3 regions of the Comamonas sp. A23 genome follow, and region 1 is predicted to be linked to each of the others. Evidence: predicted binding sites of a transcription regulator. Region 1 holds the regulator's gene; each other region holds the start of a gene.
The links. The regulator sigma-54, encoded in region 1, starts transcription at its own class of promoters, with help from an activator protein. The targets are predictions, from matches to a motif close to TGGCANGNAANCTGCTTT.
Positions count from the first base shown of each region.

Region 2: a site for sigma-54 is predicted at 2,947-2,964, ahead of EIC84_RS16095 (BMP family protein). Genes of this name have one in related genera too.
Region 3: a site for sigma-54 is predicted at 1,738-1,755, ahead of EIC84_RS09280 (flavin monoamine oxidase family protein). Genes of this name have one in related genera too.

Region 1 covers NZ_RSDT01000003.1:12,591-18,638, forward strand. Annotated here, with positions in the region: gene lptA (lipopolysaccharide transport periplasmic protein LptA) at 126-782, shown strand; gene lptB (LPS export ABC transporter ATP-binding protein) at 779-1,561, shown strand; gene EIC84_RS08330 (RNA polymerase factor sigma-54) at 1,707-3,308, shown strand; gene EIC84_RS08335 (aspartyl/asparaginyl beta-hydroxylase domain-containing protein) at 3,484-4,407, opposite strand; gene EIC84_RS08340 (DUF711 family protein) at 4,543-5,775, opposite strand; gene EIC84_RS08345 (tRNA-binding protein) at 5,833-6,048, opposite strand, start outside.
Region 2 covers NZ_RSDT01000007.1:20,835-26,882, forward strand. Annotated here, with positions in the region: gene EIC84_RS16085 (SMI1/KNR4 family protein) at 1-386, shown strand, start outside; gene EIC84_RS16090 (NAD(P)/FAD-dependent oxidoreductase) at 437-1,711, shown strand; gene EIC84_RS16095 (BMP family protein) at 1,801-2,850, opposite strand; gene rpsU (30S ribosomal protein S21) at 3,352-3,564, shown strand; gene EIC84_RS16105 (GatB/YqeY domain-containing protein) at 3,747-4,193, shown strand; gene EIC84_RS16110 (LysR substrate-binding domain-containing protein) at 4,301-5,236, opposite strand; gene EIC84_RS16115 (tartrate dehydrogenase) at 5,365-6,048, shown strand, end outside.
Region 3 covers NZ_RSDT01000003.1:210,998-217,045, reverse strand. Annotated here, with positions in the region: gene EIC84_RS09285 (sensor domain-containing diguanylate cyclase) at 1-1,511, shown strand, start outside; gene EIC84_RS09280 (flavin monoamine oxidase family protein) at 1,816-3,411, shown strand; gene EIC84_RS09275 (cytochrome c) at 3,442-3,939, shown strand; gene EIC84_RS09270 (RidA family protein) at 3,958-4,503, shown strand; gene EIC84_RS09265 (MFS transporter) at 4,568-6,048, opposite strand, start outside.

The DNA.
Region 1 (6,048 bases):
GCCGGCAGACGTCAGTGACGTTTGACGCCCAACAAGCCCGCCGCCGTGCGGGCTTTTTTGTGGGTGTTTTTTACGCAAGTTGCAAAAAGGGAATGACTACAATGGATGCAAGAAACGTGCCTTCCATGAAAAAAACACTCCTACCTCTTGCGCTGGCCTGCGCCCTGGCAGCAGCGACCGGCATTGTCCATGCCGAAAAAGCCGACAGCGCCAAGCCCATGAATATCGAGGCGGATGCGTTGCGTCATGACGAGCTGCAGCAGACCAGTGTCTTTACTGGCAATGTGGTGATGACCAAGGGCTCCATCGTGCTGCGCGGTGCTCAGCTCGATGTGCGGCAGGACGCCGAGGGCTATCAGTACGGTGTGATCAAGGCCGAGGCCGGCAAGCGAGCGTTCTTCCGTCAGAAGCGCGATACCGTGGCCGGTCAGCCCGAGGAGTTCATCGAGGGCGAAGGCGAAGTCATCGAGTACGACGGCAAGGCCGATATCGTCAAGTTCATCCGTCGTGGCGAGATGCGCCGCTACCGTGGCGGTCAGCTCAGCGATCAGGTCACGGGCTCCATCATCGTCTACAACAACATCACCGACGTCTATACCGTCGATGGTCAGAAGACCAGCGGCGGCCTGCCGAGTTCCTCCGTGGGGCAGGGGGGCCGTGTGCGCGCCATCATGGCGCCCAAGGACGGCACGCCGGGAGCACAGCCCAAGCCTGCAACACCTGCCACGCAGCTGCGCCAGAGCATGACGCTGGGCGGTGAGAAAGCCGACGAGAAGAAATGAGCGAGCCGACTTTCTCCAGCAGCCGCAGCGGCGAGTCCGACAGCCGCCTGGAGGCCAAGCATCTGGCCAAGTCCTACGGCAGCCGCAAGGTGGTCAAGGATGTGTCCCTGTCCGTGCAAAAAGGCGAGGTGGTCGGTTTGCTCGGCCCCAACGGTGCGGGCAAGACCACATCGTTCTACATGATCGTGGGCCTGGTGCGCAGCGACGGCGGCGAGATCTTCATCGACGGCCAGCCAGTGGGCGGCATGCCGATTCACCAGCGTTCGCGCCTGGGCCTGTCCTATCTGCCCCAGGAAGCCTCCATCTTTCGCAAGCTCAGCGTGGAAGACAATGTGCGCGCCGTGCTGGAGCTGCAAAAGGACGAGCAGGGCAAGACGCTGACGCAGGGCGAGATCGAAAAGCGCCTTACCGGCCTGCTGCAGGAGCTGCGCGTAGAGCATCTGCGCCAGTCGCCGGCGCTGGCGCTGTCCGGCGGTGAGCGCCGTCGCGTGGAAATTGCCCGTGCCCTGGCCACGCAGCCGCGTTTCATCCTGCTTGACGAGCCGTTTGCCGGTATCGATCCGATTGCGGTGATCGAGATCCAGCGCATCATCGGCTTCCTCAAGGAGCGCGGCATCGGTGTGCTGATTACCGACCATAACGTGCGCGAGACGCTGGGCATCTGCGACCACGCCTTCATCATCAGCGACGGCCATGTGCTGGCCGAAGGCACGCCCGAGGAGATCGTGGAGAACGCCGATGTGCGCCGCGTCTATCTGGGCGAACATTTCAGAATGTGATGACCCCCACGCTCCCTCACTTTGTGTGGTCGCTGCCCCCAGAAGGGGTTCTGACCGGCTGCGCCGGGGTTTGCCTTGGGGCGGCCCGGCGGCAAACCCTTAGCACTGCGCGCGTTTGCAATGATTGTCTGGGGGCCGCGCCTCGATGAAGCCAGGTCTCTCGCTACGCGTTTCGCAGCATTTATCGCTTACGCCGCAGCTGCAGCAATCCATTCAGCTGCTGCAGCTCTCCACTCTGGAGCTGGCGCAGGAAGTCGAGCAGATGCTGGTCGACAACCCTTTTCTGGAACGTGCGGGCGATGAGGCCGAAACTGTGGGAGATGCTCCTGTAGATGTAGCTGCTAGCGCCAGTGAATACAGCACTTCAGATGGTATTCATGCTGAAAATGATGCGAAGCAAACGCAAACAGCTGCTGAAACAATAGCGGAAACGCCAAGCGCCGAGACTCCGGAAACGCTGAACTGGGAGGCCGACGGCATGGACGGCCAGGACGGGGAATGGGGCGGCGAATCCAGCAGCGAGTGGGATACGCCCTCGGCCAGCAGCTCCACGCGCAACCGCGATGGCGACGACGAAACCGATGCCATCGATCTGGCGCGCGAGCACCAGAGCCTGACCGACTTTCTGCACCGTCAGGCGCTGAGCCTGCATCTGGGCGCGGCGGACATGGCGGCGCTGCGCTTTCTCATCGAGTCGCTCAGCGACGACGGCTATCTCGAGGATTCCCTGCAGGAGCTGGCGCAGAGCCTGGCCGGCGACGATCTGGAAGAGCGCGAGGAGCTGGAGCAGCACTTTGCCATTGCGCTGAAGCTGCTGCAAAGTCTGGAGCCCGTGGGCGTGGGCGCGCGCGATCTGGCCGAGTGCCTGCAGCTGCAGCTGCGCGATCTGATCCGCACGGCCGAGGACGAGGGCACGACCGAGGCGCATATGAGCCGGCTGCTGCTGGCGCAGGCCATCTGTGCCCAGCCCATGGACCTGCTGGCGCGGCGCGATCTGCGCAAGCTCACCAGCCTGTGCGGCGCGCGCGAGGAACAGCTGCGCGAAGCCATGGCCCTGATCGCCAGGCTGGAGCCGCGTCCGGGTCGGCGCTTTGTCGATGTGGAGCGCCATATCGTGGTGCCCGATGTCATCGTGCGCCCGCTGCGGGCCGGCTCGGGCCGGGTGGACTTCTCCGTGCAGCTCAACCCCGAGGTCATGCCGCGTCTGCGCGTGCACGACATCTATGCCAGCGTGCTGCGCCGCCACAAGAACAGCGACGGCCATGCGGCGCTGCAGCAGCAGTTGCAGGAGGCGCGCTGGTTCATCAAGAACATCCAGCAGCGCTTCGACACCATCTTGCGTGTTTCCGAAGCCATCGTGGAGCGGCAGAAGAACTTCTTTGTGCATGGCGAGCTGGCCATGCGCCCGCTGGTGCTGCGCGATATCGCCGACACCCTGGGCCTGCATGAATCCACCATCAGCCGCGTGACCACCGCCAAGTACATGGCCACGCCCCAGGGCACGTTCGAGCTCAAGTATTTCTTCGGCTCGGGCCTGGGTACGGAAACCGGCGGCAGTGCCTCCAGCACGGCCGTGCGTGCGCTGATCAAGCAGTTTGTCGATGCCGAAGATGCCAAGAAGCCGCTGTCGGACGCCAAGCTGGCCGACATGCTCAAGGAGCAGGGCATCGAGTGCGCGCGCCGCACCGTCGCCAAATACCGCGAGCAGCTCAAGATACCGACGACCACGCTGCGCAAGGCGCTGTAGGGCGCCGTAGAAACAAGAAAGCCGCTGATGCATCGCACAGCGGCTTTTTGTTTAGAGCCATATGTCTTGATGAAGCAAGATCCAAGTGAGGGACAGCAAGCAAAGGCCGCCCTGCAGCGAAGATGTCGTCCCCCTTCCGAAGAGAAAGGGGGAAGGCGCAAAGCGCCTCAGGGGGTTAATTCGGTACCAGCCACCAGATAAACCAGACCAGCACGCCGATCATCAGGCCGAACTTGAGGATCTTGTAGAAGGTCGGATTCCAGTCGCGGAAGGCACGGCGGTACTTGCCCGCATAGAACGAGATCTTGAACAGCTTGCTGATCATGCCGCGCGGATCGCCCTCGTTGTTCGGCGAGCTGGCGGCGGCCACCACGTTCTTGCCCAGCCAGTGATTGAGCCACTGGGCAAAGCCATTGGTCATGGGGCGCTCCACATCGCAGAACAGCACGATGCGGTTGCCTTCCGAGCGGTTCTCGGCCCAGTGCATAAAGGTCTCGTCGAAGATCACGCCTTCGCCTTCGCGCCAGCTATAGGGCTGGCCGTCGACCTCGATCATGCAGCGGTCGTCGTTGGGCGCCAGCACGGCCAGGTGATAGCGCAGCGAGCCCGCATAGGGGTCGCGGTGCAGATTGAGCTTGGCGCCGGGCGGCAGCTCGGCAAACATGGCGGCCTTGACGCTGGGAATCGATTTCACCAGGGCCGTGGTCTTGGGGCACAGCTCCATGGCCGAAGGGTGGGCGTCGCCGTACCACTTGAGGTAGAAGCGCTTCCAGCCGGTCTTGAAGAAGGAGTTGAAGCCTGCGTCGTCGTTGTTGGCGGCGGCCTTGATCTGCATGTTCTTTTGCAGATTGACGGCTTCCTCGCGGATCTCGCGCCAGTTGGCCTGCAGCGGCGCCAGCTCGGGGAAGGTGCTGGTGGGCAGATAGGGCGTGCGCGGCACCTTGCTGAACATCAGCATGAAGACGTTGAACGGCGCCGTGAACGTGGAGTGGTCAAACAATTGCTTGACCACCTTGTGGCGCACCTTGCCGCGCAGATGCATGTACAGCCCGCAGCCAAAGAAAAGCAGCACCAGTGCCAGAACGATTATTTTTGCCATAAGGGCCAATTTTACCGGGGGCACCCCGGCGGCCACCATGGGGGCAGGTCAAACAGAACCGGGGTAGGGGAATATCAAAAGCAATAGCTGCCGGCGCTTGACGGCCAGGCGCAGCAGCCGGTCGGGATCAGATACTCAAGGCAGGGCCAGCACGGCGCAGTTGCAAAGGTCGGCGCTCTCGAAGGCTGTTCTGTCGCCCGCTTTGAGGCCCGGTACGGGGAACAGGCGCACCGTCAGCGGCTTGTTGAGGCGAAACGCCATGGTGCCCGTATCGCGCATGACGGCGGCGATCTGCTCGGCGCTGCTGTCGCCCGGCACGGGCACGGTATCGAGGCCGATGCCGCAGACGCTGCTGTAGGTCAGCAGGGCGCGGATATCGAATTCATCATTCAGACTGGCCTGGGCCAGGCCTTGGTCCTCGGTCACGGCCAGCATCAGGCCGCTGAAGCCGATCTGTGTCACGCCGTTGACCGATTTGAAGACGCGGGTCAGCAGGGCCGAGGCTTCCACCGTGCCGCTGGCGCCGAAATAGGGCACGCCCAGCAGTTGGTAGACATCGACCATGGAGGCGCAGGACTTGGATGGCGCGGCCGAGGTGTCCATGCCAGCGATATGCCAGCCCTCGGCCAGCGTCACGCCGTCGGCGCAGCGCTGGATGGCAGTGGCATGCTCGTTCAGGGTCTGGCTCAGGCGATCGAATGCGAGCTTGAACCACGCCGCGTGATCGAGCTGCTGGCGCTGCTGCTGCAGCTCCTGCAGTTCAGCCACCATGAGGTCTGGCGTTTCCAGGCCCAGCACCAGGGCGCCGTGGTGCTTGCCGCGGTGGTAGCTGGCCGGGAAATAGGGAATGCCGGGCGCGCAGTTGAAATTGACTGTGAAGTTGAAATTGCCTTCGCCGCGCGGCGTGGTGCGCGCGATTTGCTGAATCGCCTGCACGCTGTGGGCCAGCAAGTCGGTCTGCAGAAAGCCATGTTCATCCAGATCGATGTTCACGCAGGCATTGCACAGGTCGCCATAGGCGGCAATCAGCTGCGGCAGCAGCGCCACTTCCTGCGCATTGCGCGCTTCGCCCACGGCAAAGCGGATGCGGCGTTTGCCGGTGTTGATGGCCTTGAGCGTTTCGGCAATGCGCTGCAGGCCGGCGAGGGCGCTGTCTATGCCGTGGACGTCTAGGTATTCGCCGAACGGGTTGCTCACAATGCGGATGGACTGCACCTGATAGCCCCGGGCCTCGATGGCATCGGCCACGGCATCGCATTGCTGCTTGGCCTGGGTCAGGCCGGCCTGCCACTGTGCCTCATCGGCGCTCAGGTTGACAAAGGCGGTGACGGTGCGCACGCGCACCAGCGGGTTGAAGCTGATATTCATAGCAGTATCCATAGGCAGGAGAATGGCTGGCGGCCATTTTGCCTCTGAATATGCCGATCACAGCAGGCGCGTGCCCAGCGGCACCTCCTTGTCGGGCACGCACAGGGCCACGGCTCCCGTGGCGTCGTGAAAACCGGTCACAAGACATTCGCTCATCAAGGGCCCAATCTGCTTCTTCGGAAAGTTGATCACGGCCACCACCAGCCGTCCTATCAGCTCCTCGGGTTGGTAATGCTCGGTGATCTGCGCGCTGGACTTGCGCTGGCCCAGCTC
Region 2 (6,048 bases), on a different contig from region 1:
GCCTCTTCAGCTTTGGCGCGCAACAGCATCAGGAAGACCTGAAAACCGTGCAGTCCGAATTTCTGCTGGCCCGCTGGTTCGTAGTCATTGGCCACGACCAGGGTGGCAACCCATTTGTGGAAGTTCTGCATGGTCGGCACAAAGGAAAGATCGGCAGTCTGGACCACGACCTTTTTCTGGGAGCCAGCGATCTGCAGGAGTTCTTCGGCAATATGGAGCTGGATCATATTGCGACACTCAGCCTCGCCGATCAGGCCGACGCACTGTGCGACTCCAAGCTGGGCCTGATCTGGCTTCACGCCCGTGACCTGAATCACTTTACGGTCCGCTGCATTCACTGCGACGACGATTTCTGGGGCTTTGTGGTGGACGATCCCAAAATCTGAGGCATCTGGGACAATCGCGGCCTTGTTCGTGCTCCATCGCCCTGCCCGCCGTGTCCTCCTCTTCACAGGTCCCCTTCCAGATTTTTGACGCCATCATCATCGGCGCCGGTGCCGCCGGCCTGTTCTGCGCGGCCCAGGCCGGCCAGCAGGGCCTGAAAGTGCTGCTGATCGATCATGCGCCCAAGGTGGCCGAGAAGATCCGCATCTCGGGCGGCGGGCGCTGCAACTTCACCAACCGCGATCTGGACGTGCGTGCGCCGCACAAGCATTTTGTGGGGCAGAACCCTCAGTTTTGCCGCTCGGCCCTCTCGCGCTTCACACCCGCCGACTTCATCACGTTGATGGACAGACACGGCATTGCCCACCACGAAAAGCACAAGGGCCAGTTGTTTGCCGACCATTCGGCCGAGGACATCATCGCCATGCTGCTGGCCGAGTGCAGCGCGGGCGGCGTGCAGCGCTGGCAGCCTTGCCAGGTCAAGAAAGTAGTGCTTTCGCCGTCAAACCAAGACACAGAAAGCGATTTCAGCTATCAGATTGAAACCGATCGTGGCCTGGTACAGGCCGCCAATCTGGTCATTGCCACCGGCGGCCTGAGCATTCCCAAGATAGGCGCCACCGACTTCGGCTACCGTCTGGCCCAGCAGTTCGATCTGCCGCTGATCGAGCGCACGCCCGGCCTGGTGCCCATGACCTTCGACGGCGAAGGCTGGCAACCCTACGCGGGCCTGGCCGGTCTGGCCCTGCCCGTGGAAATCAGCACCGGCAGCAAAAAGGAGCGCATGAGCTTCCACGAGGATTTGCTGTTCACCCACCGCGGCCTCTCGGGTCCCGCCGTGTTGCAGATCTCCAGCTACTGGAAGCCCGGCACCCCGCTGCAGATCAATCTGCTGCCTGGTGTGGATCTGGCCGAGGTGCTGGCCCAGGCCAAGCTCCACTCGCGCAAGCTGGTGGCCAACGAACTGGCCGCCCATCTGCCCGCGCGCCTGGCCGATGCCTGGGTCGGCCGCATGCCCGAGTTGCAGCGCCCCATCAACGAGGCCGGTGACAAGGCCCTGGCCAGACTGGCCGAGCAGCTGTCGCGCTGGGAGATCACTCCCACGGGCACCGAGGGCTATAAAAAAGCCGAGGTCACGCTGGGCGGCGTGGACACCAAGGTGCTGTCCCAGCAAACCATGGAATGCAAGACCCGGCCGGGCCTGTACTTTATCGGCGAGGTGGTGGACATCACCGGCTGGCTGGGCGGCTACAACTTCCAGTGGGCCTGGGCCAGTGCCGCCGCCTGCGCCCAGGCCATGACGGAAAAGCAGTCAGTCATGGTTTGAGCGACTGGAACCAAAGCGCCTGCCGCCATGAAAAAAAGGATGGCTGAGCCATCCTTTTTTGCTGCCTGCACCTTCGGCGCACCATCCGGTCAGGCAGAAAACTCCTTGCCTTCATAGTGTTCAGGAACCTTGAGCTGCCCCGAGGCGATGGCAGCCGACGCCTTGGCCACGCGCTCGCGCACAGCGCCGGCCACGCCCTGACCCATGGTCAGGCGTACGGCAGCCGGGTCGCTCAAACCGATCTTGCGAATGCCCGGGCCGGGCGCACCGCGCTCCTGCATATCCTTGACGGCCAAGAACGCGCCAATGCCCACATCGGCCCAGGCGGAAGCGACGAACACCTGCGGGTCCACCGTGGTCCAGTCGATCACATTGCCGATCTGGCGCGTGCCCGCCTCGCGGCAGGCCTGGGTCACGCCATCGCGGCCGGAGTTGAGCATGGTGAAGATCACATCGGCACCGGCAGCCATCTGGGCCTTGGCAATGCGGTGCGACAAGGCGTTGTCGTCCTGATCGCCCGAGAAGTTCGTCAGCAGCTTGACCCTGGGGTCGGTATCGCGCACACCGGCCGCATAGGCAGCACGCCCCTTGAGCCCCGGGGGCACGCGAATGCCCGACATATGGCCGACCACCCCGGTTTTGGTGGTCAGCGCCGCCAGCACGCCGGCCAGATAGGCCGACTCCTCCTGCAGCACGTCATAGCTGCAAAGATTGCTTCCTTGTACCGCGCCCTGGGTCACGACGAACTGGGTCCTGGGAAAGCGCGCCGCAACTTCGGCTGCGGCCTGATTGTTCTGCCCGCCATGGGCAATCACCAGCTGCGCACCCTGCTCCGCAAGCTGTGCAAGAGCCGGCACCAGCAACTCCTTCCTGGGCGCCATGCCGTCGAGAAAGCGGGTCTGCACGCCCAACTCCTGGCGCGCTTTTTCCAGGCCGCGCCAGCCAGCCTCCATAAAGCCCTTGTCGCTGCGCGAGCCCGCAAACAGACCACCCACCACCAGGGAACCGCCGGATGCGGCAGGCCCGGAAACTCCGGCCCTGCCGGCACAGGCCGTCAATGCCAGCAAGCCCGGCACGGCTACGGCCGAAGCCATCCATTGGCGACGCGAAATAAATGAGGAATGAGAAGCGCTGGACAAGATGGAAGCTCCTTGAACACAGAAAAACAGCGACGCGCACAAGCACGAAACCCACTTATTCCTTGACCTCGGTCATGAAATAAAGCCTCCAAACTGTATGCAATTTTCGTGCACACAATACTCCCAAGAAACCCCAGAGCCGAGCTCGGCTGTCCTGGCGCCTGGGCAGCACCGTGCTCTTGCATTGCGCATCCGGCCTCGCTCCACAACACACGCGACTTGAACGCGCCGATAGTCCAAAAGGCACAATGGCGGCGCCTGGATCTGGTCTGCGACAACGCCCTGCCTGCTGCCGCAAAAATCATGCGCGCGCGACCGACGCCGGATTGCTTCACGCCCCATTGAAGACGCAGCCCAAGTCTTGGTCTATAATGCTCGACTTTGCTGGCATTACCCCGTCGGCCATACTAGTTAAAAAGTGGCGGGGAAACCGCTGTTCATGGCTCTCAGGCCCGATCTTCCCGAGAACCCTCTGTCAGCACAGATATATCTGGAAATTAAATGACTACCATCCGCGTCAAAGAAAACGAGCCCTATGAAGTTGCCCTGCGCCGCTTCAAGCGCACCATCGAAAAGCTGGGTCTGCTGACCGATCTGCGTGCTCGCGAGTTCTACGAAAAGCCCACAGCCGAGCGCAAGCGCAAGAAGGCTGCTGCCGTGAAGCGTCACTACAAGCGCGTTCGCAGCATGCAACTGCCTAAGAAGCTGTACTAATCGTTGATTAGGACCAGTCGGCCTTAAAACAGCCGCAAACCCGCGCTCGGGACGCCAGGCGCGGGTTTTTTGTTTTCTGGCCACTGCCAAGCCTGCCCGGCCGCGCAGTGACCTCCCAGCGCATGGATAGTCAACGCCGTTCACACGGCGCACCACCATTCGCCCACCCCAAGGAGAAAGCCATGAGCCTGAAAGCCCAGATTACCGAAGACATGAAGACCGCCATGCGTGCCAAGGACAGCGCACGCCTGGGCACCATCCGCCTGCTGCAGGCCGCGATGAAGCAAAAGGAAGTGGACGAGCGCATCGAGCTCGACGACGCCGCCGTCATCGCCATCGTCGACAAGCTGATCAAGCAGCGCAAGGACTCCATCGCCGCCTTCGAAGCCGCCAACCGCGCCGATCTGGCCGATGTGGAAAAGGCCGAAATGGAAGTGCTCAAGGTCTATCTGCCCGAACGCATGGGCGAAGCCGAGATCACCTCGGCCGTGCAAGCCATCGTGACCGAGCTGGGCGCCTCCGGCCCCGGCGACATGGGCAAGGTGATGGGCGCCGTCAAGACCCAGCTGGCCGGCAAGGCCGATATGGGCCTGGTGTCCGCTGCCGTGAAGGCCGCGCTGACAAAGTAATTGGCCACCGGCCTGAGCCGCCACGCGGCATCAGGCTCAAAAACAGAAGCTGCTTGCGCTTGCCGTACATATCTTTCAGATTCAAAAGACTCTGAAATTCATGTATATCATTCGATAGCAGCTTCTTTTTTAATAGCATTCCGAAGTCCCGTGGGAGCCTGTTTGCTAAAGAACTCCTGCAGGAACTCGACGCAGACGCGCACCTTGGCCGAGCGCTCCAGCCGGGTCGGATAGACGGCCCAGATATTCGCCTGCTGCTGCCACTCGGGCAGCAACTGCAGCAGGCTGCCGGCCTGCAGATCGGCCGCCACATCCCAGAGCGAGCGCAGCACGATGCCATGACCGTCGCGCGCCCATTGCACGGCCATCTCGCCATGATTGGTGGACAGCGGCCCGGTCACTTTCACGCTGCGCTCCTGACTGCCCGAGCGCAGTTTCCAGAAACCGAAGGGATGGTCACGCTCCTTGATGACCAGGCAGTCATGCGCAGCCAGCTCGTCGAGCGTGCGCGGACTGCCGCGCCGCTGAATATAGGCCGGGGCCGCGCACAGCACGCGGTGGTTGTCGGCCAGATGCCGGGCAATCAGGTGCGGGGCGATCTCGTCGCCCACGCGCACATCGAGATCGAAGCCCTCGGCCGCGACATCGACGATGCGGTCAAACACTTCCAGGCGCAGCTGCAACGCCGGATATTGCGCAATCAGCTGCGACAGCGCGGGCGCCACCACATTGCGGCCAAAGCCGAAGCTGGTGGACACCCGCAGCAGGCCGCGCGGCTGGCGCCGCGTCACGTCCACCTCCTGCAGCAGATGCTCGACCTCGTCCAGAATGCGTTGCGCCCAGTGGTAGACGCGCTCGCCCTGCTCCGTGACAGCGACCCGCCGTGTGGTGCGATGCAGCAGCTTTACGCCCAACTCCTGCTCCAGCAGGCGGATGCGCTTGCTGACAAAGGCCGGCGAAGCATTGTGCGCGGCCGCAGCCTCGGCAAAGCTGGCTTTGCGCACCACGGTGGTGAAGACACGCAGGTCTTCGGGCGAGGGCATTTTCTGCACGATCTGTAAACAATCAGGCCACGATCAGTCAATTGTATTCAGTTATGCAAGGTGCAGAATACCGCCAGGCACAGGCTGAGCCGCTGCCTCGCCACCCAACACATTCACGAGAGAGCACCATGTCCACTCCCAAAAAGATTGCAGTCATCGCCGGCGACGGCATCGGCAAGGAAGTCATGCCCGAAGGCCTGCGCGCGCTGGAAGCCGCAGCCAAGCGCTTCGACCTGCCGCTGGAGTTCCACCATTTCGACTGGGCCCACTGCGACTACTACGCCGAACACGGCCAGATGATGCCCGACGACTGGAAGGCCCAGCTCTCGGGCATGGACGCCATCTTCTTCGGCGCCGTGGGCTGGCCCGCCACCGTGCCAGACCATGTCTCGCTGTGGGGCTCGCTGCTCAAGTTCCGCCGCGAATTCGACCAGTACATCAACCTGCGTCCGGTGCGCCTGTTCGAAGGCGTGCCCTGCCCCCTGGCCGGCCGCAAGCCCGGCGACATCGACTACTACGTGGTGCGCGAAAACACCGAAGGCGAATACACCTCGCTGGGCGGCGTGATGTTCGAAGGCACGGACCGCGAGATCTGCATCCAGGAATCGGTCTACTCGCGCAAGGGCGCCGATCGCCTGCTCAAGTACGCCTTCGCTCTGGCCCAGAGCCGCGCCAAGAAGCACGTGACGCTGGCCACCAAGAGCAACGGCATCGCCATCAGCATGCCCTGGTGGGACAAGCGCGCCGACGATGTGGCCAAGGACTACCCCGAAGTCACGCTGGACAAACAGCACATCGACATCCTGACCGCC
Region 3 (6,048 bases), 200 kb from region 1:
TTCTCAACACCTTCTATGCCGGCTATCTGGTGCAGCGCCAGCAGCTGATAGACAACACGCTTGAAGGTCACCATGCCTATGCGACCAAGCTGGCGCAGAGCACGGATGATTTTCTGCAGTCCGCCCTGCAGCAGCTGGAATACAGCGCCAATCTGATGGGCGCGCACATGGATGACGTGGACTATCTGGCCAAGGAGGCCACACGTCTGCGCCTGCAAACCAAGAGCTTCAACTCCGTCACCATCATCGACCCAACGGGCTATGTGCTGGCGACATCGCCCGAAACCCTGCAGATCAAGGGCAAGACGCTGCAAAGCGCCGGAGTGACACAGACATTGAGCACTCGCGGGCCCGTCATCAGCCAGCCCTATATGTCCACGGCCGGCAACTACATCGTCTTTGTCTCTCAGCCCATTTTCGACCCTCAGGGCGAATTCCTGGGAGCGGTAGGCGGCAGCATCTACCTCAAGGAAGACAGCATCCTCGACACCCTGCTGGGCTCGCACTTCTACCAGGATGGCACCTATGTCTATGTGGTGGACCAGAACAAGCACATCATCTATCACCCCGACAACCACCGTATCGGCGATCAGGTGATCAACAACGATGTCATCAACGCCGTGATCCGAGGCGAGTCGGGTACGGCGCCAGTCGTCAACAGCAAGGGAGTGGAAATGCTGGCCGGCTATGCCGTCATCCATGCCTCGGGATGGGGCATTGTGGCCCAGCGCCCCAAGGCGGCCACGCTGGCCCCGCTCAACAAGCTGATGCGCTCCGTGCTCTACAAGACCCTGCCCATCGCCCTGCTGATGCTGGTGGTCATCTGGTGGAGCGCGCGCCGCATTGCCAGCCCGCTGCGCCAGCTCGCCAATGGCGCTCACGATATGGACAAGCCCGAGACGGCGCAGAACATCCAGGCCGTCAAGTCCTGGTACTTCGAGTCCTACGAACTCAAGAAAGCCATGCTCAAGGGCCTGGGCCTGCTGCAACGCAATATCACCAAGCTGCGCGAGGACGTGAACACCGATCCGTTGACCGGGCTGGGCAATCGCCGCCATCTGGAGGCAGCCATCAGCGCCTTTCAGACGCAAGCGCTGCCGTTCTCGGTGATTGCCATCGACATCGACCACTTCAAGCATATCAACGACGGTTTTGGCCACGATACAGGCGACGAGGTACTCAGACAGCTCGCACGCACCATGCGCGAGGTCTCGCGTGTCGATGACCTGCCCTGCCGCGTGGGTGGCGAGGAGTTTCTGCTGCTGCTGCCCGGCACGGGGCTGGAGGCCGCCGCCCATGCCGCCGAGCGCCTGCGTCAGCTGGTCGAGAAAATGGAGATACCGCCAGTGGGCCATATCACCATCTCGCTGGGCGTGGCCCACTGGCCCGACAGCGATCCCGATATCAAGGCCGTCTTCCAGCAGGCCGATGCCATGCTCTATGCCGCCAAGCGAGGTGGACGCAATCGTGTCATGGTCAGTAAGGCCTGCGAGCCTCCCAGCGAGCTCTGAGCCCGGCAGCACCGTAGTTCCGCTCCCACACTCAAGGCGTATCCGCTGTCACAGCCGATACGCTTTTTTTGCAGCTTATTGTGTGACTCCGTTGCACCAATTTGGCCATTGACGCTTCAAATTAGTGAGCATGCACCATAAGCGTCAAGAGGATTGAGCGCAAATTGATCTGAATTTCATAACAAGTAACTGATTTCATTGAACTAATGCCTTGAGCCCTCTGACCTGGCACAGCTCTTGCTGAAAACCCTTGCCCCGCAGCCCCGGATGGACAGCGGAATACACAACAGCAAAGGAATTTCAGATGCCAGAGCCAAGCAAGCATGTCAGTCGCAGACAACTGCTCTCGATGATCGGAAAGGTCGCGGGCGGCAGTGCCATGTATCAAGCCATGAGTTCACTGGGCTATGCCGCCGAATCGCATTACAGCGGTCCGGTCAAGCTCGGCAACGCAAAACCCGGCGCATCGGTTCTGGTGCTGGGCGCTGGCCTGGCAGGCATGGTGGCAGCCCACGAGTTGCGTGCGGCCGGCTACAAGGTGCAGTTGCTTGAATACCAGAGCCGCGCCGGAGGCCGATGCTGGACGCTGCGCGGCGGCGATGAGTTCAGCGAACTCGACGGCACGCGCCAGAAAGTGGGCTTTGCCAAGGGCAACTACTTCAACCCCGGCCCCTGGCGCGTGCCCTACCACCACCATGCGATGCTGGACTACTACAGGCGCTTCGGCATCAAGCTCGAAGCCTTCAACCAGGTCAACTACAACGCATATCTGCACAACAGCAAGGCCCTGGCCGGCAAGCCTCAGCGCTTTCGCCATGTGCAGACCGATGTCTACGGCCATGTGGCCGAACTGCTGTCAAAGGCCACCAATCAGGGCGCACTGGACCAGAGCGTCAGCCGGGAAGACAAGGAGCGCCTGCTGGAGAGCCTCAAGGCCTGGGGCGTGCTGGACAAGGAATACCGCTACCGCGCCAGCAATGCGGTCAGCGATTTCCGCGGCTACGACATCGACCCAGGCGGCGGCCTGATGACGCAGGCCAAACCTTCGACGCCCATGGGCCTGCACGAGCTGCTCGAATCCAATTTGTGGCGCCAGATGGGCGTGGGCAATATCTACGAATTCCACAGCGCCATCTTCCAGCCCGAAGGCGGCATGGACATGCTGGCCCAGGCCATGGCGCGCGATCTGGGCTCGGCCATACGCTACAACGCCAAGGTCACCAGGATCGCCCAGAACGACAAGGGCGTGACCGTGGACTATGTGGACGCCCTCAAGCCCGGCGCCACGCTGCAGGCCCGCGCCGACTGGTGCGTGTGCACGATTCCGCTGTCCATCCTGAGCCAGATCGAAGTGCAGGCCGGAAGCGCCATGCAGAACGCGATTGCTGCCGTACCCTACGGCAGCTCCATGAAGGTCGGTCTGGAGTTCAAGCGCCGCTTCTGGGAAGAGGACGAACGCATCTATGGCGGCATCAGCTACACCGATCTACCGATCCAGCAGATCTCCTACCCCTCCACCGGCTATATGGGCAACGGCCCCGCCGTGCTGCTGGGCGCCTATGCCTTCGAGAACTCCAACAGCTACCGCTTCTCCTCGCTCAAGCCGGCCGAGCGCATTCGTCTGGCGCTGGAGTACGGCGCGCAGATCCATCCTCAGTACAAGCAGGAGTTCCTCAACGGTGTGTCAGTAGCCTGGCATCGCATGCCTTGGATCAATGGCTGCTTCGGCAACTGGACAGATGCGCTGCGTGAGCAGCACTACAAGGATCTGGCCCAGATCGATGGCCGCCTGGTGCTGGCGGGCGAGCATGTCTCGTACATCCCCGCCTGGCAGGAAGGTGCCGTGCTGTCTTCGCTGGACGCCATCCAGCGCCTGCACGCCAAGGCCTCCAGCCTCTGATCGCCCATGTCTGCAACAAGGAACTTCACCATGCACACATTGCACCGTCTTTGCTCCGCTTTCGCCCTGGCCCTGGGTCTCTCCGGCGCCGTCCTGGCCCAATCACAGAGCATGAAAGCCCAGGATGTGAAAAACCTGCAAACACTGCAGTCTGCCGCCGTTCTTTCCATCTCGCCCGCCGATACCCAGGCGCTGATGCAGAACTTCTCTGCGGTCCGCCCGCGCTTCAGCCAGAGCGGCGGAGAGACCCTGTACCAGGCCATCTGCCAGGGATGCCACATGGTCAAGGGCGAAGGCGCCAAGGGCGCCGGCTTCTACCCAGCGCTGGCCTCCAACCCCAAGCTGGCAGCCGCTGCCTACCCGGCCTCGGTCGTCATGAACGGCCTGCACGGCATGCCGTCCTTTGCCAGCAAGCTGTCCGATGAGCAGATTGCCGACGTCGTGAACTATGTGCGCAGCAACTTCGGCAATCAGTACCCGGACAAGCTGTCTGCCGCCGACGTCAAACCCTTTCGCGTCACCCCATAAACCCATTCAGGAGATCACATGAACGTTCCATCCATCTTCAAGACCGCCACCACCGCCGCCTTGCTGGGCGCTGCAGTCCTGCTCACCGGCTGCGCTGCCACCACCTCCGGAAGCGGCGATGTGCTGCGCTACAAGACACCGGGCTCGACCTTCCCCATCGCTGCGGCCGTGGAAATTCCCACCGATGCCCGCACTGTCTATCTCTCCGGCAAGGTGCCGCCCGTGGTGGACAAATCCAAGCCCGCTGCTGATCCTGCGGCCTACGGCGGCGATACCGAGGGTCAGACCGTGGCCATCCTCAAAGGCCTGGAAGAGCAGCTCAAAAGCATGAATCTCACCATGAGCGATGTGGTGAAAATGCAGGTCTTTCTGGTGGCCGACCCCGCCAAGGGCAACAAGATGGACTTTGCCGGCTTCATGCGTGGCTACACCCAGTTCTTTGGCACGGCCGCCCAGCCCAACCTGCCCGCACGCTCGGCCTTCCAGATTGCAGCCTTGGCCAACCCGGCCTGGTATGTGGAAATCGAGGTCGTGGCCGTGCGCGCCGCCAAGCCCGTCAAGTAAGTAACGCGCCGGCCTTGCATTCATCGCCGGCCCCGTCAGCGATGAATGCCGATTCCAGCGCCGCTCAGTGAGTGGGGGAACCCGTTTCCTGCTGGGCGCTGCGCGCATCCAGGGCCAGGAAATGGTGAACCACGGGCTTGTCCGGCCCCTGGTGGTAACGCAAAGCGGCGGCCTGCAGATCGGCGTCGGCCTTGGACACGCGACCATGCTGGCGCAGGTGCTCGACCCAGGACTCGACCAGGAACCACTCGATCACCCGGCCCGGCTCGCCGGTGTGCTCGGCCACGCCCCAGGCATAAGCCCCATCTCGACGACGCTCCTGGGCCACTTGCTGCATGGCCTGGAAAAAGGCGCCCAGGTCTTGATGCGCAATCCGGTACTCGACCTGAATCATGACCGGACCACGGTCGTGGGCCACGGGTTCTGCCAGCAGGGGCTCGGGCCAGTGGTTGGACGGTTGCAGATCCGCCTCGCCAGCTGGCAGCTTGACGCGGTGAAAGACCAGGGACACCAGCACCAGACCCAGGGCCCCGATCAGCAGCGTGACCGGCAGGCCCAACTGGCCGGCAATCAGGCCCCAGCCCAGGCTACCCAGGGCCATGGCACCGTTGAATACCATCAGGTAGATGGCAAGACCCCGGCCGCGCACCCAGTTGGGCAGCACCGCCTGGGCCACGCCGTTGAGCGTGGTCAGCGCAACAATCCAGCCCAGGCCCAGCACCAGCATCAGTGCCACGGCAGCCCACTGGGGCGGCACCAGGGTCAGCATGCCCATGACCAAGGCCGTAACCACAGAAGCCAGCAACACCAGACCGTCGGTATCGAGACGCTTGCGCAGCTTGGGCAACAGCACGGCGCCCAGGATGGCACCGGCCCCCACAGCGCCCAGCATCACACCGTAGAAACCGGCCGTGCCGCCCAGCATGCGGCGAGCCACCAGGGGCAGCAAGGCCCAGACCGAACTGGCGAACAGGAAAAATACCGCAGCGCGCAGCAGCACCACATGCAGTTCACGACTGGCACGGGCATAACGCACACCGGCCCGGAAGGCACCGAAGAACTGCTCGTTGAGCGCCGAGGCCTCGGCCTTGGGGCGTTTCCACCATATCAGGGCGGCGATCACGAACACATAGCTGAGCACGTCGAGGCCGTAGGCGGCTGCCGCACCGAAGCTGGCCAGCAGCAGTCCGCCGGCGGCCGGGCCGATGGCACGGGCGATGTTAATGCCCAGGGAGTTCAGGGCCACGGCGCTCTTGAGTTCGCTGCGCGGCACCAGTTCGGGCACGATGGACTGCCAGGTCGGCCCCATGAGGGCGGCGCCAATGCCGCCCACAAAAGTCAGGGCCACCAGGTATTCCACCGTGAGGGTGTTGGTCTGTGCCAGCACCAGCAGCGTGCCGCTCACGGCGCCCAGCAGCACCTGCACGCCGATGAGGAAACGGCGGCGGTCCAGGATGTCGGACAGCACGCCGGCGGGGATGGCCAGCAGGAAGACGGGCAGCGTGGCCGCCGTCTGGATCAGCGCGACGGCCGTGGGACTGGACG